DNA from 2 places in the Synechococcus sp. HK05 genome. Region 1 is predicted to be linked to the other one. Evidence: riboswitches for the same ligand, from Rfam matches in the RefSeq annotation. Region 1 holds a riboswitch; the other holds the start of a gene.
What was found. A riboswitch is a leader RNA that binds a small molecule or an ion and turns the genes downstream of it on or off. The one in region 1 is predicted to bind cobalamin.
Positions count from the first base shown of each region.

Region 2: another riboswitch for cobalamin. It lies ahead of KUL97_RS03550 (HupE/UreJ family protein); the one in region 1 lies ahead of KUL97_RS09305 (HupE/UreJ family protein).

Region 1 is NZ_JAHRXJ010000010.1:145,291-156,564, reverse strand. It holds gene KUL97_RS09335 (hypothetical protein) at 1-465, shown strand, start outside; gene KUL97_RS09330 (hypothetical protein) at 468-1,124, shown strand; gene larC (nickel pincer cofactor biosynthesis protein LarC) at 1,124-2,353, shown strand; gene KUL97_RS09320 (lysylphosphatidylglycerol synthase domain-containing protein) at 2,350-3,324, shown strand; gene KUL97_RS09315 (Fur family transcriptional regulator) at 3,347-3,829, shown strand; gene KUL97_RS09310 (hypothetical protein) at 3,809-3,955, opposite strand; gene KUL97_RS09305 (HupE/UreJ family protein) at 4,021-4,596, opposite strand; cobalamin riboswitch at 4,626-4,788, opposite strand; gene KUL97_RS09300 (GTP-binding protein) at 4,789-5,973, opposite strand; gene KUL97_RS09295 (amino acid ABC transporter ATP-binding protein) at 6,049-6,804, opposite strand; gene KUL97_RS09290 (ABC transporter permease subunit) at 6,831-8,336, shown strand; gene KUL97_RS09285 (Dps family protein) at 8,399-8,881, shown strand; gene KUL97_RS09280 (ferritin) at 8,978-9,517, shown strand; gene KUL97_RS09275 (metal ABC transporter substrate-binding protein) at 9,787-10,767, opposite strand; gene KUL97_RS09270 (iron uptake porin) at 10,804-11,274, opposite strand, start outside.
Region 2 is NZ_JAHRXJ010000004.1:58,872-70,145, forward strand. It holds gene pgl (6-phosphogluconolactonase) at 1-61, shown strand, start outside; gene KUL97_RS03520 (CIA30 family protein) at 61-612, shown strand; gene KUL97_RS03525 (hypothetical protein) at 647-1,078, shown strand; gene ilvD (dihydroxy-acid dehydratase) at 1,081-2,769, opposite strand; gene KUL97_RS03535 (hypothetical protein) at 2,828-3,124, opposite strand; gene upp (uracil phosphoribosyltransferase) at 3,151-3,822, opposite strand; gene KUL97_RS03545 (pentapeptide repeat-containing protein) at 3,878-4,390, shown strand; cobalamin riboswitch at 4,409-4,562, shown strand; gene KUL97_RS03550 (HupE/UreJ family protein) at 4,601-5,176, shown strand; gene cobW (cobalamin biosynthesis protein CobW) at 5,178-6,245, shown strand; gene KUL97_RS03560 (hypothetical protein) at 6,242-6,592, opposite strand; gene purS (phosphoribosylformylglycinamidine synthase subunit PurS) at 6,687-6,956, shown strand; gene purQ (phosphoribosylformylglycinamidine synthase subunit PurQ) at 6,959-7,612, shown strand; gene KUL97_RS03575 (LD-carboxypeptidase) at 7,620-8,597, shown strand; gene KUL97_RS03580 (peroxiredoxin) at 8,654-9,244, opposite strand; gene KUL97_RS03585 (hypothetical protein) at 9,397-9,711, shown strand; gene KUL97_RS03590 (DUF427 domain-containing protein) at 9,733-10,011, opposite strand; gene KUL97_RS03595 (hypothetical protein) at 10,044-10,469, opposite strand; gene KUL97_RS03600 (hypothetical protein) at 10,581-10,817, shown strand; gene KUL97_RS03605 (hypothetical protein) at 10,873-11,178, shown strand; gene KUL97_RS03610 (fatty acid desaturase) at 11,193-11,274, opposite strand, start outside.

The sequences.
Region 1 (11,274 bases):
AGCAAGCCCCATCTCTGGGTGGCCTATCCCCGCTTCCGCGATCCTGAAAAGTTGCATCTGCAGCTGGTGGGCGTGTGGGAACCCAGCACCCTGGCCGCCACCGAGATCGCCACCCAAAGCGCAGCCGATGGGGACTCCACTCCTGCTCCCACCGATGATCTGCCCGAGGGGGATGGCTACTTCTCCGTGCGCGGCGAGTTGATCTACACCCGTCCGGAGGACGGAGACCTGGTGGTGAAGATCCGCCAGCAGCCCCGCGCCGATGGCTCACGCCCCATACCCTTCAAGTTGCAGTTGCGCGGTGAGATCGCGCCGGAGCATCTGCGCCATTTCGTCTCGCTGGATCTCCGCCGCCAGGGGCAGCAGCTGCAGCTCGAACAGCATGAGGTGATTGCGCCAGTGCCGCAGCGCGCCGGCAAGGGGCGTGGCCCCGGCCGGGGTGGCCGACCTGGCGGTCGGCGCTGAGTATGGCTGCGCCGGAGCGCTTCCCAGGCTCCGATCAGGGCTCCACTGGGGCTCTGTCCGCCGGTGCTGCCGTTGCGGCGATCACGGTGCTGGCCGTGGCCGGACCTCCCCTGGGGCTGTCGCCCTGGCTGATCGCCCTGGCGGCCGGTGGCGGCATGGTGGCGCTCACCTTGGATGCCGCGCGCTTTGGAGGGCTCGGCGGCCATCTGCTGGCGGAAGCCCTGCCGGCGGGCATTGGCCGGGCACGCTTGCGGCGCATCGCCATTCATGAGGCGGGCCACGTGTTGGTGGCGGCCGACAACAACCTGCCGGTGAAGCAGGTGCTGGTGGGCAGTCGTGCCTGCCTGCGCGAGGGCCTCAGCGCCAATGGCAGCACCCAATTGGAGCCCCCCGCCCACGCCAAGTTGGCGTTGGAAGACCTGCGGCGCTGGAGCCGGGTGCTCCAGGCAGGAATGATTGCCGAGCAACTGGTGTATGGCGGCTCCCGCGGTGGTGCCGATGACCGGGCCCTGCTGGGCCGGCTCTGGGGTCTCTCCGGGTACGACGTGGCGACGGCCCAGCAGGAGCAGCGCCGCGCCCGCCGGGAGGTGGAGCAGTGGTTGCGGCAACGCCGCGCTGATCTCGATCAGCAGGCCGACACCTTGTTGGCCCAGGTGTGATGCAACAGCCGGGCCGGCTCGCCGTGGTGGACTGCCCTACGGGCTTGGCGGGCAACATGCTGCTGGCGGCCCTCTTGGATCTGGGCCTTCCGGAAGCGGTGGTGCATGAGCCCCTGTCGGCCCTCGGCCTGGCGGAGGCGTATCGCTTCGAGCTCCAGGAGGCCCGTAGCGGTGGCTTGCGGGGGCTCCAGCTGCAGGTGGCCCTCACCGAGCCCTCTCCGCCCCATCGCCATTGGGGTGCGCTGCGCACCCAGTTGGCGGCAGCTCCCTTGGAGCCCCAGCTCCAGCAGCGGGTGTTGGCGGTGTTCAGCCAGTTGGCCAATGCCGAGGCGGCCGTGCATGGCACCGGGGCTGATCAGGTGCATTTCCACGAGGTGGGCGCGGTGGATGCGCTGGTGGATGTGGTGGGTGTGTGCGCTGGTTTGCAGCATTTCGGCATCACCGAGCTGATCTGCACACCGCCCCCCGCCGGCCATGGCCGCGTCTCCACCGCCCATGGTTGGCTGCCCCTGCCGGCGCCGGCGGTGCTTGAGCTGGCGCGGGCGCGGCAGCTGCCCCTCGCCAGCAGCGAGGGCTTCCCGCCGGCGGAGCTCACCACCCCCACGGGTATGGCCTTGATGGCCGCCTGGGCGGATCGCTTCGCGCAGGCCCCGGCGCTGGTACCGGAGGCGGTGGGTGTGGGGCTGGGCACGCGCCAACTCGATCGGCCCAACCTGCTGCGGTTGGTGTTGGCCCAACCCCAAGGGGTGAGCGGCGAACATCAGGAAACCCTGCTGCAGCAACAGGCCCAAATCGATGACGCCAGCGGGGAAGATCTGGCGTTTTTGATGGACGCCCTGCGCAACAGCGGTGCCCTGGAGGTGTTTTCCCAGGCGCTGCAGATGAAGAAGGGGCGGCCGGCCAGCTTGATCACGGTGCTGGCGCGGCCGGAGCAGGCCGAGGCGTTGCGCGCCGTGTGGTGGCGTTATGGCAGCAGCCTCGGGGTGCGGGAGCAGCAGCTGCAGCGCTGGTCGTTGCCGCGGGAGCAGGGGGTGGTGGAGACCCCCTGGGGGCCTGTGCGGATCAAGCGCTCCCGTCGCCCCGATGGCAGTTGGCTCTGCAAGCCGGAGGCGGATGATCTGGTGGTGTTGGCCCTGCGCCATCAGCTGCCGCTGGCCCGCCTGCGGCGGGCAGTGTTGGCGCTGGTCGACGATGACCTCACCACTGCGGCGCCGCCGCCTCATCCATGATCAACAGGCTTCGTTTGCCGGGGGGTGCGCGCCTGTGGGTCACCCTCGCCAGCGCCGGCTTCCTGCTGGCGGCCCTGGCGAGTCACGGGCGTCAGCTGCTGCAGCTCAGCGTGGATGCCCAGGGCTGGTGCTGGTTGCTGCTGGGTGTGGGCTTGAGCCTGCTCAGCCTGTTGGCCAATGCAGCGGCCTGGGGGGTGGTGCTGCGCTGGCTGGGGCATCAGCCGCGATGGAGCGCCGCCGTTGTCTTGTTCCTCAGCTCGAACCTGCGTAAATACCTTCCGGGTGGCGTGTGGCACCTGCTGGCACGGGTGCGGGCTCTGCAGGCGGAACCCAGTGCAGAATCGCCGCTGCAGGGGGCGCCACTGCGCACGCCCCAGGCGCTGGTGGCCGTGCTGCTGGATCCGTTGCTGGCGGCCGTGGCCGCCTTGGCCCTGGTGCCGATTGGCGGTTGGCAGGCCGGCTTGGGGCTCCTCTGCCTGCTGCCCTTGTTGGTGCTTCTGCCCCGCTGGCTCAATCCACTGATGCGGCGGCTCGAGCAGCAACGGGCCCGCCAGCTGTTGGAGCGCGGTTTGCTCGACAAGGCCGGGGCGGAGACCGCACTGGATGTGCCGCCGGCCCTCCCGGGCTATCCCTGGCCGCCTCTGCTGGCGCAGTTGGGGTTTGTGCTGTTGCGCTTTGCCGGTTTCGCCTGCTGCGTTCAGGCCTTCGACCTGGCGTTTGCGATCGGTTGGGGCGGGTGGTTGGCCGGGTTTGCCCTGGCCTGGACAGCGGGGCTGGTGGTGCCCGGCGCCCCCGGTGGGCTCGGGGTGTTTGAGGCGGTGCTGCTGATGCGCTTGGCCGCGGTGGTGCCGGAGGCCCCGTTGCTGGCGGTGGTGATCAGCTATCGCTTGGTGAGCACGGTGGCGGATTTGCTGGGGGCGCTCACGGCTCGGGCCGACCTGGCGGCTGTTCGCAACAGGCGTTACTGTTGAGAACAGCGCCGCCGTACCGCTGATGCCCGCCGTCCCGGCGCCTGAGTTGCCCGCTGAGGCGCTGCGCAGCAGCCTGCACGGCCGAGGCCAGCGGCTCACCCCCCAGCGGCAGCGGGTGTTGGCGCTCTTTGAGCGCCTGGGAGAAGGCACCCACCTCAGCGCAGAGGAAGTGCACCAGCGCTTGTTACGCGCTGAGGAGCGGGTGTCGCTCGCCACGGTGTACCGCACCCTGCGTTTGCTCAGCTCGATGGAGCTGCTGCGGGAGCTGGAGCTGCCAGAAGGCGGGCGCCGCTTTGAGCTGGCCAGCGATGACGACCATCGCGACCACCATCACCTGGTGTGCGTCCGCTGCGGCCACACCGAAGAATTTGAGAGCGAAGCCGTGCTCTCTGCCGGCGAGCAAGCGGCAGGGTTGCACGGCTTTCGCCTGCTGGAATGCGTACTCAACGTTCGGGCACTGTGCCCGAGCTGCGCTGCGGCTGAATCAGCCCTGGTAACGGTTTGAGCGAACGGGTACCAGCACGGGCTGCATCAGGCCGCCACCCCCGTTGTCGTCATCAGAACCAGCCGCCAGCCAGGCGATCACACCGGCGAGGGTGATCACGGCAGAAAGCAGCAGCAGATCGGCCAAAGCGCTGGACGCGATTGCCCGCACGCTAGCGGGATCCTCCAGCGCTGGTGTTGCAATCGATGCCGTTACAGCGGTGCGAGGGCCAGAACACCACCAAGCAGCAGCAGGCCGCCGGCAGCAAGCAGGTTCTGGCGTTGGTTCAGCTGACGGCCTGCCACGAAACTCACCCCAATCGTGAGCACAGAAGCCAGCAGTGCACCCAGCCACCAGCTGGAGGTGCCGGCCGCTTCTTGCCCATGCAGCAGGGCGTGCACAGCCACGCCGCTACCGAGTACGGCGCCCACCACGGGGAGTGGCCGTTGCAGTTTGTCGCTCAGCAGCAGCACTGCGCCCACGGCGCTCACGGCCAGGGCTGCCAGCAGTTCGGCACCCGGCAGCTGGCCGCCGAAGCTGCCGAACACGCTGCCCAGCAGCGCTCCGCCCAGGGCAAAGCCCAACAGCAGAGGCCCGAAACGCGCTGCGGTAAGACCCACGCCCACCAGGAGCAGCAGGTGGTCGAGCCCCAGCAGCGGATGCAGGGCTCCGGCCATCACGCCGGCATCGGCGCTGCCATGGGCACCGGCGGGCAGGGCAGAGAGCAGGCTCAGGCCGAAGCCGGCTGCACTGCTGAGCAGAAGGGAGCGGGTGAGTTGGGTGGGCATGAGCAGGGCCGGTCCGCGCCGGTGCTGAGGGGGATCAATGTGAAAGCGGCGAGCGTTCTGACTGAGAAGCGGGCGGAAGCCTGCTCCATCACAGCTGCGGGACAGTGCCGGACTGGGGCCATAGCCCTCCACCGAACTTTCCTCGTTGCCTTCCCGGTCTGAATCCGGGAAACCGCTGCTTGCAGTATCGCTTCAGGCGAAGCCTTTGCCAGCATCCTTGGCCACACAGGCCTGGAGCTGCTTGCGCAGCTGGGGGTGGTCGAGGTTTTTGCCGATCAGCACCAGTTGGTTTTTGCGCTCGCCCGCAGAGCCCCACTCGCTGTCATCGATGGAGAAGCGCTTGCCCGCCAGGTGAAACACGTGGCGTTTGTCGCTCTCGTTAAACCAGAGGATGCCCTTGGCGCGGAACACGCCAGCAGGGAGCTGGTTATCGAGGAAGTTTTGGAATTTGCGCAGTGCGAAGGGGCCATCGCTGCTGAAGGAGAGCGAGGTGAAGCCTTCGATCGCCAGGTGGTCGGGGTTGCCGTGGCTGTGGTCGTGGTCGTGGCTGTGATCGTGCCCGTGGGAATGGCCGTGCTCGTGCTCGCAGTGCCCGTGGTCGTGATCGCAGTTGCTGTGATCGTGGTGGCTGTGATCGTGATGGTCGTGTGTATGGCCGTGGTCGTGGTCATGCACGCAATGACCGTGGTCGTGATCGCAGTCGTCGTGGTTCTGCTCGGCGGCCACCTTGTCGCTTTCGAACAGGCCCACGCTCAGCAGCAACGGCAGGCTCACATCGCCTTTCACCGAGCGCAGGATGCGGGCATCGGTTTTGATTTCCCGCAACCGGCTTTCCACGTCGGCCAGGCGCTCCTCGCTCACCAGGTCGCATTTGTTGAGGAGCAGGATGTCGCCGTACACCACCTGGGCGCGGGCCACTTCGCCATCGAGGATTTCGTCGCTGAAGTTTTCCGCATCGATCAGCGTAATGATCGAATCCAGGCGGGTGGCGTCGCGCAGATCGCTGCCCAGGAAGGTCATCGCCACGGGCAGGGGGTCCGCCAGGCCGGTGGTCTCCACCACCAGGTAGTCCACCGGGTCCGGGCGATCGAGGATGCGATACACCGCATCGAGCAGTTCACCGTTGATCGAGCAGCAGATGCAGCCGTTGCTCAGCTCCACCATGTCTTCGCCGGTGGCAATGATCAGATCGTTATCGATGCCGATCTCGCCGAATTCGTTCACCAGCACAGCCGTTTTCACGCCCTGCTGGTTGCTGAGGATGTGGTTGAGCAGCGTGGTTTTGCCGGCACCCAGGAATCCGGTGAGGATCGTGACCGGCAGAGGGCTTGAGGCGGTGAGAGGTTCGCGGGCGGGGCTTGTCGCGCTGGCGGTCACGAGGCTGCGTGGGGCAAGGCTGAAGGCAGTCTGATCCTCAGGCCCTCTGAATGGTGCTCGGCTGGTGCGGGATGGCTACTGCCGGGCCAGGAAGGTGCGCAGTCGTTCGCTTTTGGGCTGTGCGAACACCTCGGCAGGGTCGCCCTGTTCTTCGATCAAACCGTTGTTGAAGAACAGCACGCGGTTGGACACCTCCCGGGCGAAACGCATCTCGTGGGTCACCACCAGCATCGTCATGCCGCTTTCGGCCAGTAGGCGCATCACCTGCAGCACCTCGCCGACCAGTTCTGGGTCGAGGGCGCTGGTGGGCTCATCGAACAGCATCACCGCAGGTTCCATGCAGAGGCTGCGGGCGATGGCCACACGTTGTTTTTGGCCACCGGAAAGCTGGCCTGGGTAGGTATCGGCGCGTTCGCTCAAGCCCACCTGCTCCAGATGAACACGGGCGCGCTGTTCGCAGACTGGCAGGGGCAACTGCAGCACCTGCCTGGGGGCCAGCACTAGGTTTTCGAGAACGGTGAGGTGCGGAAACAGGTTGAACTGTTGAAACACCATGCCAACGCTGATGCGCAGGCGGCGCAGCTGGCGCCAGTGCATCGCGCCGCCCGGTACGAAGCGCCCCATCACCTGCAGCTGGCCCTGCTCAAAACTTTCAAGGCGGTTGAGGCAACGCAGAAACGTGCTCTTGCCACATCCGGAGGGCCCGATGATCGACACCACATCACCTTCATGCACTGTGGTGCTCACCCCCCGGAGCACCTGCAGCGCGCCGTAGCTTTTGTGCAGATCACTGCACTGCAGCACGGGTTCTGCAGCTGTTGTGCTGATCATTGGGAGATCCAAGGGTTCGCCACGCCATGGCCCATCGGCCCAGACGCAGTTTGCTGCAGCTGTTGCGGACCTGGCGTCTGCAGTTGCTGGCACTGCTCGTGGCGCTGGCCGTGCTGGTGCCCCTTGGCAGTCGTGCTGCCCCATCAAGCCCATGGCGGGTGGGTACGGATCCCACGTTTCCCCCCTTTGAGTTCCGCAACCCGCAGACCGACTCCCTCAGCGGCTTCGACATCGAGCTGATGCAGGCCATCGGCGAGGTGGCGGGGCATCCGATTACCTGGGTGCCGTTGCCCTTTGATGGTTTGATTCCGGCCTTGCAGGCCCGCAGCGTGGATGCGGCCATCAGCGCCATGACGATCACGGCTGAGCGCGCCAGGGCGATCGAGTTCAGCCGCCCTTATTTCGAGGCGGGCCAGGCGATTGTGGTGCGTGAGAACGGCCCCGCCTTCGATAGCCTCGAGGCCCTGAAGGATCGGCGCATCGCCGTTCAGATCGGCACCACGGGCGCGATTGAGGCCGCCAGGGTGCCCGGTGCACGGGTGAGCAGTTTCGATTCCACGCCTTTAGCTCTGCAGGAGTTGGCGAATGGCAATGCCGATGCGGTGGTGAGTGATGTGCCGGCGATTCTTTATGCGATTGATCAGGCCAAGCTCACCGGATTGCGCATCTCCGGTGAACACCTGAGCACGGAGTACTACGGGATTGCGCTGCCCACCAATGCGCCGATCACCGCTGCGGTGAATGAGGCACTCACCACCTTGATCACCAATGGGCGGTATGCCGAGCTTTACCGGCATTGGTTTGCGGCTGAGCCGCCTGCGCTTCCGACGCGTGCTCCGGCACTTGAGGGTGCAGATTCTCCGCTCGCGGGCCTGGATCTTCAGTTGCTGGCTGGGAATCTGCTCAAGGGCGCGGCCATCACCTTGATGCTGACGGCACTCTCCTTCAGCTTCGGGCTCCTGGGGGGCACCGCGCTAGCCGTGTTGCTCCAGGCGCCGTGGCGTGGGGTTCACCTGCTCTGCCGCCTCTACATCGATTTTTTCCGCGGCACCCCGATGCTGGTGCAGCTGTTCCTGATCTATTTCGGTCTGCCGGCTCTGCTGCAGAGCCTGGAGGTGCCCTTCAGCATCAATCGGCTGGCGGCGGCGGTGACCGCCCTCAGCCTCAATGTGGCGGCCTACCTCGCCGAAACCTTGCGCAGTGGCATTGAGTCGATTGATCGCGGCCAGTGGGAGGCTGCCGATGCGCTCGGTCTCAGCCCGATCGCGCGGATGCGTTTCGTGATCGCGCCGCAGGCGCTGCGCCGGGTGCTGCCACCGCTGGCCAACGAATTCATCACCCTGATCAAAGACACCAGTCTCGCGGCGGTGATCGGCTTCGATGAGCTGTTCCGCCAGGGGCAGCTGATGGTGGCCACCACCTATCGCGCCTTCGAGATCTACATCGCGGTGGCCCTGGTGTATCTGCTGATGACCACCACAGCCTCCCTCCTGTTCAAGCGCCTGGAGGCCCGCTGGCGGCTGCCGGCCTGATCCGAGCTGACACCGCTGGCCACGGTCCCTAGAACGGAGGCATTCCTGCTCGCAACACGCCCATGGCTGTCGCACCTCCCATCGATATCGGCATTCCCGCTGAGCAGCGCGCTCGGATCGCTGAGGGTCTGGGCCGGGTGCTGGCGGACAGCACTGTTCTGTATGCGAAGACCCATGGGTTCCATTGGAACGTAACGGGGCCGATGTTCAACACGCTCCATTTGATGTTTATGGAGCAATACACCGAGTTGTGGACAGCGCTCGACGAGATTGCTGAACGGATCCGTGCTCTGGGCCATCAGGCGCCCTTTGGCGGCTCGATCTATCGCGACTTGGCCTCGATTCCGGAAACCCAGGGGGTGCCCCCTGCTCTGGAGATGGTGCGCGAGCTGGTGCAGGGCCATGAAGCCGTGGCCCGCACGATTCGCAGCGTTTTTTCCATCGCGGATGAAGCCAATGATCAGCCCACGGCTGATTTGCTCACCCAGCGCCTCCAGATCCATGAGAAAACGGCCTGGATGTTGCGCAGTTTGTTGGAAAGCTGACGCGAGCCGGAATCATTGATCACCTCCAGGTGTGTCTGGCATCTGGAGGTGTGTTGTGATCCGCTAGAACCCGTCTATTGCCACCGGATTTTGAGGATGAAGGAGCTCACCCGAGCCATCAATGATCACCTGGCCTCGGAGTTTCAGGCGAGCCACACCTATCTGGCGATGTCGATCTGGCTTCGCGAGAAGGATCTGGTGGGATTTTCCGCGTACATGCTCACCAAGAGCAATGAAGAGCGCGGTCATGCCTCACGGATGATCGCCTATCTCGTGGATAGCGATCAGGATGTTGAACTGCCCACCATTGAAGCTCCCCAGCGGGACTGGGGTTCAGTTCAGGCCTTATTTGATCACGTGTATGAGCTGGAAAAGGGAGTCACTGCCTCGATCCATCACCTCTACACCCTGGCGGAAGGATTGGGCGAGCGCAGCGCCACGGCCATGCTGGATTGGTTTGTTTCCGAGCAGTTGCAGGAAGAAGCCGAAGCGCGTTTTGTCTGTAAGCGGTTGCGCTTGGCCGGTGAGAACAGTGCGGCGCTCTTGCTGCTCGACCAGCAGTTCCTGGAAGGCACGGCCCTGGCCCATGTGAAAGGCGGGATGGGTGCTGCTGGTGAATCGGGGCCAGTCGCTTAGTGGCGGCTCAGTCGCGTCCGCAGCGGCATTGGCCGCCTTTCCAGTGGGAGCACTTCTTCTGTTTGCAGCCCTTTTTCTTGGCGTGAGCTGTGGTGGCGCGCTGGATGGGCGTCACGTCTCCTGAGGAGCCACCGATCTGTTGAGCCATGGCGCGGTAAGACGCTGCTGTTGAGAATCAATCGCATCGTATGCCGTTTGAGCGGGCGCGGTCGTGCTCTGCGCGCTCGAGCACGGGCTGATGTGCCATTGGTTACATCGGTGCGCCCGGTTCAGCGGATGGTGCTCCAAGCCCGCACCAGGTCGGCTCCACTGGCTTGGTTGCAGCGGCCCCCCAGGGCATCCACGATCAAGCAGGTGTTGGCGGTGAGGGTGGCCATCAGGTTGTCGCCGGCGGTGTCGGCCAGCAGCGGTTGCTCTGCCAAGGGGACGCCACTGAGGCTGCTGATGCGTTGCAGCGCCTTGCTGGCGGGTTGTTGTTCAGCAAAGAGGCTGCGCACGCCCTGCTGTTGCAGCGTGTTCACCGCGCGGGCCAGGGTCTGCGGCCGCAGCGCCTCGCTGGTGCTGCCTTCATCCACCACGGCCAATTCCTGCAGCTGGTACGCCCTCGCCAGGCTGGCGAAAGCCCGATGGCCGCTGGCCAGGATCCGAGGAGCGGTGATCGTGGCGAATTGCTGGCGATTCCAGCGGTGGAGATCGTTGAGGCTTCGCTGCATGGCTTGAGCCCGCGCCTGGATCTGTGGCGCGGCTTGTGGCCGGAGCTGTTGGAGCCGTTGGCTCACCAGGCTCAGCATGGCCTGGGCTTGGCGTGGGTCGTGCCACACATGGGGATCGCGGTCGCCATGGGCATGGGCGGCTGCGTCGTGCGCTCCGTGCTCATGGTCGTCATGGGTCTCGTGCTTCTCGCTCGGGGCTCCTGATCGCTTGAGCTGCGGACTGTCTGGCACGGCAAGCTCTGCCACTTTCACGGCGTTGCCGAGATCCTCAAGGGCTGGTGTGAGCCCGTAGCCATTGATCAGCACCAGCTGGGCTTGATGGATCTGGCGGGTCTGTGCCGGTGTGAGTTGCAGTTGGTGGGGGTCGTCGGTTGGACTCAGCAGGCAGGTCACGTTGAGCTGGTTGGCGGCCAGTCGGCGGGTGAGGTCGCACAGGGCGCCGTCGGCCGCGATCACGTCCACGCTCGGGGGTGGGCTGCAGGCCTGGCTGAGGGCCACGGCAAGAGCCGCTGTGGAGGCTGCTGCGATGCGCCGCATCCGGACAAGCGTTTGTTTTTGCAATGATAACGGTTCTCAGAACCGCAGGGTCGTTTTCAGGAGGGCGCCGAGCTGTCTAAAGCTTTCGCCGGAAGGGGTTTCGGCGCCCAGGGGGCGACTGAGTAGAAACAGGGCTGGCGTCACCGCCAGGTTGTCGCTCACCTGAATCTTGTACCACCACTCCCAGGCGTAGTTGCCATCGCGAGGGATGTCTCCTCCGTACAGCGAGGTGGCGAAGATCGGCTGGCCCACGGCCATGCCCAGGGCATTGCCGCGTGTAAAAGCATCACTCCATTGCAAGCCCACGCTCCATGATTGGCTCGTGGCCACAAGGCCCTGCCGATCCACCTCAGCGGCGTAGTTGGTGCGATTAAACCCCCAGCCGGCGCTGATTGAAGGCAGCCAGCCGGATTGTTTGGGTTGCCAATAGCCGCTGAGTCCAAAAGCCGTGGTGTGCCCGGGATTGCTCAGGCTGTTGAGCGTGAAATTGGTGGCGTAATCAATCAC
Region 2 (11,274 bases), on a different contig from region 1:
GGTGCAACCGCAGGCACCGGTGCTCGTGCTGGCAGACACTGAGGCAGCTCAACAACCCTGATGTTTTCACCGCTTCCCATCGCCTCCGGCGATGGCTTTGCCGGCTGGCAGGCCCTCAACGACACGATCATGGGCGGCCGCAGCCAGGGAGCGGTGCAGGCCAGTTCTGAGGGGCTGCTGCTGCAGGCTTTTGTGGAGCCCGAGGGCGGCGGCTTCGTCAGCTGCCGTTCGCCGGTGTTTGAGCCGCCGCTGGATCTTTCGCCCTATGGCGCCCTGGAGTTGGAGCTTGATGGCGATGGACGCCGCTACAAGCTGGCGATGGCTTGCCGCGATGGTGTGGCTGGTCTCACGGAGCTGATCCCCGGTGGGTTGCGCTGGGTGGCGGAGTTTTCCACGCGGCCGAGTGGCACCTCCACGGTGGTGATCCCGTTCAACCGGCTCACGCCGAGCGTGCGCGCCACGCCGGTGGGTTTGCCCGTGCGTTTCGATCCTTCGGGTGTGACCCGGCTGCAGATCCTCCATTCCAAGTTTGGCGACATGGGCGGCCGGAACCCGGGCTTCAGGCCTGGGGAGCTCCAGCTGCTCATCCGCTCGATCCGTGCCGTTGTTTAAGGAGTTCAGCCTGATGTCTCACGCTGAAGAGCCGATGGACCTTGGGTTGTTTGACCCGGAAGATGCCGAAGCAAGCCTTGATCCGTTTCTGGTGGCACTGGCCAAGGCGGCCGATCTTTGTCTGAAGCCCTATCGCCACGCCCTGCGGTTCAGCGGTGAGCCGCCCTCCACCATCGGCGATTGCAGTGATTGTGTGGTGCTGATCGAGGCACGCACTGCAGGCGGTGAGCGCAGCTCTGAACGCGATCTCGAGCTGGAGATCTACCGCAGTGGAGACGATCTCCATTTGATGCTCAGCCTGGTGAGCGATGAGCAGGCTCCATTGCTCTGGCATGGGAGCCATCCGGTGTGGATGCAGGCCGCCACGGGTGAGCGCTGCGACAGGCCCAGCGAGGGTGCTGCTCTTGAAGCGCTCTGCCGGCGGATCCGGGCGTTGTTGGTGGATGTCGACGAGCGCTTGCGCTGAGCTCAGCGATTCGCCGTGAGTTCGGCCTGATCGGTGACGGCACCCTTGCTGCTGGAACTCACCAAGCGGGCGTATTTGCCCAGTACTCCGGTGCGGTAGCGCGGTTCAGGCTTGGTCCAGGCGGCGCGGCGTGCGGCGAGCTCGGCCTCATCCACGTTGAGCTGAATCAACAGCTGGTTGGCATCCACCGTGATGCTGTCGCCTTCTTGCACCAGGCCGATCGTGCCGCCCACGGCAGCTTCAGGGGCGATGTGCCCGATCACCAGCCCGAAGGAGCCACCGGAGAAGCGGCCATCGGTGATCAGGGCCACGGAATCGAGCAGGCCCTGGCCCACGATCGCGGCGGTGGGGCTGAGCATCTCGCGCATGCCGGGGCCACCCACGGGGCCCTCGTTGCGCACCACCACCACATCCCCAGGATTGATCTGCTTGTCGAGGATGGCGGCCAGGCAAGTTTCCTCGCTTTCAAACACGCGGGCGGGGCCTGTGATCACCGGGTTCTTCACGCCGCTGATCTTGGCCACGGCGCCTTCTTCGGCCAGGTTGCCTTTGAGGATCGCCAGGTGCCCCTTGGCGTAGAGCGGGTTGCTCAGCGGGCGGATCACGTCTTGCCCGGCCGGGGGCTCGGAGGGCACATCAGCGAGCACCTGCTTGAGGGTTTTGCCTTCGATGGTTTTGCAGTCGCCGTGCAGTAGACCCGCATCGAGCAGGAGCTTCATCACCTGCGGGATGCCGCCGGCCTGGTGCAGATCCACCGTCACGTAGCGGCCGCTGGGCTTGAGGTCGCAGATCACCGGCACGCGCTGGCGGATTGTCTCGAAGTCGTCAATCGAGAGATTCACGCCGGCGGTGCGGGCCACGGCCAGCAGGTGCAACACCGAGTTGGTGGAGCCGCCCACGGCCATGATCACGCTGATGGCGTTTTCAAACGCTTCGCGGGTGAGCAGATCGCGGGGGCGGATGTTGGCCTTGATCGCCTCAGCCAGTACCTCGGCGCTGCGGGCGGCGCTGTCAGCCTTCTCCGGATCCTCGGCAGCCATGGTGGAGCTGTAGGGCAGGCTCAGGCCCAGCACCTCAAAGGCTGCGCTCATCGTGTTGGCGGTGAACATGCCGCCGCAGCTGCCGGCGCCAGGGCAGGCGTTTTTCTCGATCGCCGTGAGCTCCTGCTCATCGATCTTGCCGCCGCTGTACTGACCCACCGCCTCGAAAGCGCTCACCACGGTGAGGTCGCAGGCGCCGAGCTTGCCCGGTTTGATCGTGCCCCCGTACACAAAGATCGAGGGAACGTTCATGCGGGCCATGGCGAGCATGGCGCCGGGCATGTTCTTGTCGCAGCCGCCGATCGCCAGCAGCGCATCCATGCTCTGGCCGTTCACGGCCGTTTCGATCGAATCGGCGATCACCTCACGGCTCACCAGGGAATACTTCATTCCCTCGGTGCCCATCGAGATGCCATCACTCACCGTGATCGTGCCGAACATCTGCGGCATCGCGCCGGCCTGATGGGCGGCCTCTTCAGCCCGACGGGCCAGATCGTTCAGGCCAAGGTTGCAGGGTGTGATCGTGCTGTAGCCGTTGGCGATGCCGATGATCGGCTTGTTGAAGTCGCCGTCGCCGAAGCCCACCGCCCGAAGCATGGCCCGGTTGGGGGAGCGCTGGATGCCCTGGGTGATCGCGGCGGAGCGAAGCATGGCTGCGGCAGTGTCGTAGCAGCAACCTACCGAGCAGCCCGGCCCTGCCCGGCCTGGCTCAGTTCTGGGTGCTCATGCTTTCCAGCTGGCGGCGCACATCCTCGATCGCCTGGTTGAGTTCGTGCACTTTGTCTTGGAGCTCGGTCTCCCGCAGGGGGCGCTGGCTGCTCTGGGGATCCACCGCTTCGTCGTCGTTCCAGGAGAGGCGATTGAGCCGCAGGCTGCGGGTCTGGCGCTGCTGGTCGCGGCGGCGCTCCGCTTCAGAGAGCAGCCACCAGCCCAGGCCGGCTGCACCGATCAGGGCGCCGGCCAGCAGGGTGCCCAGGGAGCTGGAACCGCTGTCTCGGTTGGCCATCGTGGCGTTGCCTGAATGCTGTGGCCTCAGCCTACGAAGTTCGTCTGGCCAAGGCCATAGAGCCGTTGTTCCGCGTCACCGAAGCCAGGCAGGATGCGGCCATCGCCATCGAGCTCCGCATCGATGCAGGCGGTGTAGATGGTGAGGTCTTCGTAGCGCTCGCCCAATTGCTTGAGTCCCGGGCTGGCCGCCAGCGCCGTGATCACCCGCAAGCGTTGGCCGCCCACACCGCGCTGATCGAGCTGCTCGAGCACCCGCAACACACTGTCGCCCCGTGCCACCTGCGGCGCGAACACCAACACGCCGGCCCGCGCCGGGATCACGTCAGGCAGGGTGTTGCACCAGAGGGCTGCTGGCGCTGAGCCATCGCCATAGCTCACGCCCACATGGGCCACAGCTGCACTGGGCACCACCGGGCGGGCTCCTTCCCAGAGCGTGAGCCCGCCGCGCAGCATCGGGACCGCCAACATCGGCACCGCGCTATCCACCACCGTGCCTTCGGTTGTCGCCAGTGGCGTTTGCACCTGCACGCGTTGGTAGGGGATCCAATCGCGCATCGCCTCGTAGGTGAGCCACCGGCCCAGTTCCGCCATGGCGGTGTTGAAGAGCGCCTGCGGGGTTTGCTGATCGCGCAGCAGGGTGAGCCAGTGGCCGATCAGGGGATGGGGCGGAACCACCACTCGCAGGGTCTTGCTCATCGATCGCGCTGCGGCGGTTGCCTGCAATAACTTGGCTGCCCAACGTAGTGCTGCCGTGCTGCCGCTCCCTCGCTTCCTGGCTACTGCGCTGCGGGCGGCCTTGGTGTTGTTGCTCCCGTTGGTGCTGTGGTGCCAGAGCGCCGCGGCCATCACGGCTCCTGAATTGCGCGGGCAGCGCAGCCTGCAAGACCTCCAGCCCGACATGCATGGCCGCAACCTGCAGCAGCAGGAGTTCCTCAAGGCCAATCTCGAAGGCTTTGATTTCAGCGAGAGCGACCTGCGCGGTGCCGTGTTCAACACCGCCAACCTTCAAGGGTCCAATCTGCGTGCCGCCGATCTGGAAGACGCGGTGGCCTTCGCCAGCCGCTTCGACAACGCGGATCTCAGCGATGCGGTGCTGCGCAACGCCATGTTGATGAACAGCAAATTTGCCGGCGCGGTGATCAATGGGGCCGATTTCACCGATGCGGTGCTCGATCTGCCCCAGCAAAAGGCGCTCTGCGAGCGGGCCAGCGGCACCAATGCCCGCACCGGTGTGAGCACCCGCGACAGCCTCAACTGCCGCTGAGCTTCCAGCGAACACACCCATTACATTGATGGCGTCGGTTCTTCGGGGGATCAGCCCGAAGAGGAAACGGGGAAAGACCGGTGCGAATCCGGCGCTGTCCCGCAGCTGTGATCGAACCGGCTCCTGGGCCTGGTTCGCAGTCAGAACGCCCGCCGGTTCTTCCTCCCTCAACCCTGACGCGGATCAGGCTCAGACATGTTTCAGCGCTTGATGCCGGTTGCCGGCGCCCTGGCTTTGCTGGTGGCCGGCCCCGCCCTGGCCCACCACCCGATGGAGGCCATGCACCTGGTGCCGAACGCCTTCACCGGGTTGATCAGCGGTTTGGCTCATCCCCTGCTGGGCCCCGATCACCTGCTGTTTCTGGTGGCGCTCGCCCTGGTGGGTCTGCAACGCTCCGGCCGCTGGATGCTCACCTTGCTCGCCGTGGGGCTCAGCGGTAGTGCCCTGGGCCTCATCTGGCCAGGCCTGCCTGGCGCTGAGCTGTTGGTGTCGCTCACCCTGGTGGTGGAAGGGTTGGTGGTGCTGGGGCGCCTGCCCCAGGCCCTGCTGCTCCCCGCCTTCGCCCTGCATGGCTACGTGCTCAGCGGTTCGGTGATCGGTTGGGAGGCCACGCCCATCGCCACCTATCTGCTGGGCTTGTTGCTGAGCCAGGGCGCCGTGTTGCTGGTGGCGCTGCTCAGCCTGCGCGGCCTTGCCCAACAGCTCCACGGGCAGACCCGCACCCTGTTGGCGGGTGCACTGATCGGCATCGGTGCCGCCTTCAGCTGGACGGCCCTGGTCGCCTGAGATGGCTGCAACCAATCAACGCCTGCCGGTCACCGTGGTGACCGGCTTTCTTGGCGCCGGTAAATCCACGTTGTTGCGGCAGCTGTTGCTCACCAGCGGCCTGCGCCTGGCGGTGCTCGTGAATGAATTCGGCGAGGTGGGGATCGATGGTGATCTGATCCGCAGCTGCGGCTTCTGCCCGGAGGAGGAGCTCGATGGCCGCGTGGTGGAGCTGGCCAACGGTTGCCTGTGCTGCACCGTGCAGGATGAATTCCTGCCCACGATGCAAGTGCTGCTGCAGCGGGCCGATCAGCTCGACGGCATCGTGGTGGAAACCAGCGGCCTCGCCTTGCCCGTTCCCCTGGTGCAGGCCTTCGGTTGGCCCGAGATCCGCACCCGCACCCGCGTCAGCGGGGTCATCACGGTGGTGGATGGTGAGGCCCTCGCTGCCGGCAGCGTGGTGGGCGATCCCAGCGCCCTGGAGGCCCAGCGCTTGGCTGATCACAACCTCGATCACCTGAGCACGATTGAGCAGCTCTTTCACGATCAGCTCGATGCGGCCGACCTGGTGCTGCTGAGCCGCGCCGATCGCCTGCAGCCCGATCAAATCGCCGCGCTCACCACCCAGATCGCGGCCAAGGCGCGCCCCGGTGTGTCGGTGCTGCCGATGCAACGCGGCGAGGTGCCGGCGGCGCTGCTGTTGGGCCTGGAGCGCGACGCGCACGCGGACCACGAACCGCATGACCACGACCACGAGCACGACCACGACGACCATCACCACGCGCATCACGACCACAGCCACGTGGCGATGCAATCGGCCGTGGTGCGCCTCGATGGCCCCTTCGAGCGCTCCCTGCTCGAGCAGGCGCTCCAGGCGCAGATCCGCGTGCAGCAGCTCTTGCGGTTGAAGGGCCGCGCCTGGTTGCCTGGAAAACGTCATCCGCTGCAGATTCAGGCCGTGGGTCCACGGCTGGAGTGCTGGTTTGACAGCCAGGCGCCGGCAGAACGGCCCGACACCGACGGGCTCGAGCTGGTGGCCTTGGGCCTGGCGGTGGATGGTGCGGCCCTGGAGCAGGCGCTTTTGGCTTAATCCAGGGGGAAATCCCCCTTGGTGCACACACCGTCCCAGCAGAGGGCCCGCTGGGCGGTCCACATCGGCTGCACGGTTCTGGTGGCACCGGCTGGATCACGCAGGGTGATCTCACCGCGGCCATTGCTGCGGAACACGAGGGTTTGAGAGCCCACCTGCAGCCACCAGTGCTCACCCACCTGCTCGATCGTGAGCGTGCAGGGTTGCCAGGGGCCCTGCGCGAGCTGGCATTCCACCGGCAGGCTGATCTTGGGTTCGGCGTGGGCCGCGAGCGCCAGGCCGGGCAGCATCAAGCCTGCGGCCAGCCAGCCAAGGCAGGAGTGCTGGGTTGGGCGGCGATGCAGCACGGGCCGACCAGGCGAGACATACCTCCACCGTGACCATGCACAAGGGGGTGTGGCAGCCGGCCTGCCAAGATTTAACAATCCTCGTGGAGCTCAGGTGCCGCTCTTCTCCGCTCGCGTGTTGGTGTCCCTCAGGCCGTCGGTGCTCGATCCCGCCGGGGAGGCCACCCGAGCTGCGGCAGCACGTTTGGGTGTGGATGGGGTGAGCAAGCTGCGCATCGGCAAGGCCGTGGAGGTGGAACTGGAGGCGCCAGACGCTCAAACCGCGCGCGCCCAGCTGGAGTTGCTCAGCGATCGGCTGCTGGCCAATCCGGTGATCGAGAACTGGACCCTCGAACTCAAGGACGACAGCAGCGCAGGAGCCTGACGATGAGCCTCGGTGTTGTGGTGTTCCCCGGTTCGAACTGCGACCGGGATGTGCAATGGGCTGCCGAAGGCTGCCTGGGCATTCCCACGCGTTTTCTCTGGCATGAGGAACGCGACCTCAGCGGCCTGGATGCAGTGGTGATTCCCGGCGGCTTCAGCTACGGCGATTACCTGCGCTGCGGAGCCATCGCCCGTTTTGCACCGGTGTTGCAGGAGGTGGCGGCGTTTGCCGAGCGCGGCGGCCGGGTTCTCGGGATCTGCAACGGCTTTCAGGTGCTCACGGAAATGGGCTTGCTGCCCGGCGCACTCACGCGCAACCAGAAGCTCCATTTCCTTTGTGAGCCCACCGAGCTGCGGGTGGAACCCGGTTCGTGTGCGTGGCTGCAGGGGTATAGCAGCGGCGAAGTGGTGAACTTCCCGATCGCCCACGGTGAGGGCCGTTATCAGGCTGATGCCGAGCTGCTCCAGCAGCTGGAGGATGGCGGCCAGGTGGTGCTCCGTTATTGCAGCAATCCGAATGGCTCGGTGGCTGATGTGGCGGGTCTCACCAATGCCAAAGGGAATGTGCTCGGGCTGATGCCCCATCCGGAGCGGGCCTGCGATCCAGCCACCGGCGGCGTGGATGGGCGGCGCTTGTTGGCCAGCCTGATCGGCTGAGCCAGCGATGCGGCGCCGCCAGCTGCTGCAGGCGGGGCTGGCGCTGGCCGGTGGCACCTTTGGAGCGCTCGGGTCACGTTCACGCGCCTCAGGCGTCGCGCAAGTAGGCCAGCTCCCGCCTGCCCTCAAGCCAGGCAGCCGGATTGCGGCCTTGGCACCGGGCACCTGGCTCGAGCCCGCCGATCCATGGCTGGATCAGCTGAGCCGGCGATGCTCAGCGCAGGGCTGGGAGCTGGTGCGTCCAGCGGCTCTGCAGCAACGCTGGCGTTGGTTTGCCGGCTCCGATCGGCAGCGCGAGGCGGCTTGGCGTGAGGCTTGGCTCGATCCTCAGCTGGATGCCCTGTTTTATGTGGGTGCTGGCTGGGGCAGTGCGCGTGTGCTTGAGCAGGGCTGGCGCATTCCGCCGCAGCCGCGCTGGTGTGTGGGCTTCTCCGATTGCTCGGCCTTGCTGCTGGCCCAGTGGGCAGCCGGCAGCCAAGGGGGGGTTCATGCCTGGTTTGGCGCCGATCCAGCGCCGTGGCAGCGGCTTGTGGATTTGCTGGAGCACCGCCCGGTGGCCCCGCTGCAGGGCACGGGCGTGCAGGGGGGGCTCGCCGTAGGACCGTTGGTGGTGACCAACCTCACCATTGCCACCAGCCTGATCGGCACGCCTTGGTTGCCGCCACTGAAGGGGGCGATCGTTGTGTTGGAAGACACGGGCGAGGCGCCGTATCGGATTGATCGCCAGCTCACCCAATGGCGCACCAGCGGCTTGCTGGATGGCGTGGCAGGGATCGGTCTCGGCCGATTCAGCTGGGCGGAAGACGACGTGCTCCCTGGCGATTTCTCGATGGAGGAGATCCTGCTGGAGCGGCTGGTGCCCCTGGGGGTGCCGCTGGTGCGGGATCTTCCGGTCGGTCATGGCCGCCCAAACTTGGCCTTACCCATCGGTCAGCTGGCGGAGCTGGATGGGCGTTCCGGCCAGCTGCGGCTGCGGCGCACCTGATCCACCCACAAAAAAGGGGCCCCGTAGGGCCCCTGAGCCAATCGACTGACCTAAACTCAGTTGACGGCGGCGAAGAACTCCTTGCTCTTCACGGGGTCGGGGTTCATGGTCTTCTCGCCGGGGGTCCAGTTGGCGGGGCACACCTCGTCGGGGTTGTTGCGGATGTGCTGGAAGGCCTGCAGCAAACGCAGGGTTTCATCAACGCTGCGGCCCACGGGCAGGTTGTTGATGGTGCTCTGCATGATCACACCATCGGGATCGATGATGAACAGACCACGCAGGGCCACACCGGCCTCCTCGTCGAGCACCTCGTAGGCGCGGGCGATGTCCTTCTTCAGGTCGGCCACCAGGGGGTAGGCGATGTCGCCGATGCCGCCGTTCTTACGGTCGGTCTGGATCCAGGCCAGGTGGGAGAACTGGCTGTCCACCGACACGCCCAGCACTTCACAGTTGCGGCTGGAGAACTCGCTGTAGCGATCGGAGAAGGCGGTGATCTCCGTGGGGCACACGAAGGTGAAGTCGAGGGGGTAGAAGAACAGCACCACGTACTTGCCGCGGTAGGAGGAGAGGGTCACCTCCTTGAATTCCTGATCCACCACAGCGGTGGCGGTGAAATCGGGAGCCTGCAGACCGACGAGCCTGGACATAGGTACGCAAGAGTGTGGTTGGGACGCGGGAAGGACCGCTCGAGGAAACCCGTAAGCGGATCGACTTCCAGTTGTCGCTGTGACAAGTTATCACGCTTTCTGGCGTGACTGGGGCCGCCTAGGCTCGTCCTACGAACCGCACCATCCCCTAGATGAGCTGGGATCCCACGTTGTTGCGCAAATACAGCAGCACCAACCACTACAAACTGCTCAATCAAGTGCGCAGCGACCTGAAGGAGCAGCCGATCACCCGCTCGAGTGGCGCGTCGTCGCGTCGAGGTGGCGGCAGCGCTGCCTCCAGCAGCCAAGACGGGGGGAGCGATCGGGGCCGTGATCGTGACCGCGACCGGGATCGTGGAGGGGCCCGTCGCCGTTCGGCCCCCGTGCCGGCGCCGGTGCCGGTCACCCCCGCCAACAGCTTTGACCCGATCGTCACCGTGCCGGTGTTGATCGAGCCGTTTGAGTAGAGCGCTCAGGTCACAGACCCCTCAGGCCACGCTCACACCGCGCCAGAAGGCGATGCGTCCCTTGATCTCCGCGGCGGCGGATTTGGGTTCGGGGTAAAACCAGGCCGCGTTGCTGTTCACGGCGCCGTTCACCAACACGTCGTAGTAGTGGGCCTCGCCTTTCCAGCCGCAGGTGCTGCGGTGATCGGAGGGCTTGAAGTGCTCCATCACCAGGCTTTCAGCGGGGAAGTAGGCGTTGCCCTCCACCGTCACGATGTCCTCGCTGCTGGCGATCACCACTCCGTTCCAGCTGGCTTGCATGGCCGACCCGCAAAGGCCACATCATGCAGCTCTCAAGGCCGCCGTTGGTTGTCAAGGCGGTAGGAGCCAGTGCGCAGTCCCGCCGGGCCCTGATCGCTGAAGCGCAATCTCAACTCCGTGAGGGCCGTGATTCCTTCCCCGCTGGCGGCTCGTGTGAGGTTCAGGGCGGCGGGGTAGCTCATGGTTTGCCCTTCCACACAGCTGGGGCCGCCTTTGTAGATGCAGCTATTCACCACCAGGTTTCCCTGGCCTTTGGCGCCGTTGGCATCCCAGCGGCTCCAGCGGATCTCGCTCACCATGATGCCGCCGTCGGCGCAGGAGATCTGAATCGAACTCGGGCGGCTGACGCCTTGGCCAGCGCAATCGATCAGCACCGGTTGCGAGGGGTTGGCGAGTGCCTTGGGTGCTAAAGCGAGTGCGGCAACAGTGCCGAGCAGAACAACATGCCGGGGGACCATGGATGGGATGCGGCTGGGCCCAGCATGGCGCCGAAGGGAAGTCGTGGCACGACACAGCTGAGACGCAGTCTGAACTGGACGTCTTGACGGTCTGCCCGGCGCTGTGAGCTGATGGTGTCGGTACCCGTGCTGTGGACCTCAACCTTGCGCGCCCCTTCCCCTGCAGCTCCAATGGATCAGGCGGAATGGACCGTGGTGCGCCTGCCATCGGCCTTGGATCTGGCGCGCTCCGGAGAGCGCAAGCGGCCCTGGCTCACGCGCTCCGAAGAGCAGGCCAAGCAGCAGGCACGCCTCGAGCGGGTGCGGCGCGAAAACGGCATCCCCTCTCCCGACGACTGGATGTGGTGAACGCGTTCTGCGTTCCCGTGGCAGCAGACAATGGGAGCCCAATGGCTTAACCCCCATGCGTCGCCTGTTGTCGGCCCTGGCCCTGATCGGTGCCTCCAGCCTTGGTCCGGCTCTGGCCCAGGGCACCCCCCCGCCCGAGGTGATCGCCCAGCAGCAGCAACTGCAGAGCTTGCTCGACGACGCCATCGTGGCGATCGAAGCCAATAACGAGCCCCAGGCCTGCTCCCTGCGCAGTCAGGCCCTGAACATCCTCAGCGCCAATCTCCAAGCCTTTGAAGCGGTGTTCCCCGCCAACGATTGGAGCGATCTACAGACGTCGCTGCAAGGAAGCGTGGCCCACTGCGCCGCCAAGGGCTACTGACCCCAGCTCTGTTCTTAGTAGTAGTAAGCGCCGTCGCTGGGGTTCTGGCGCACGGCACCGCAACGGGTGGCGACCCGCCAAAGGGCTTGGTGAATG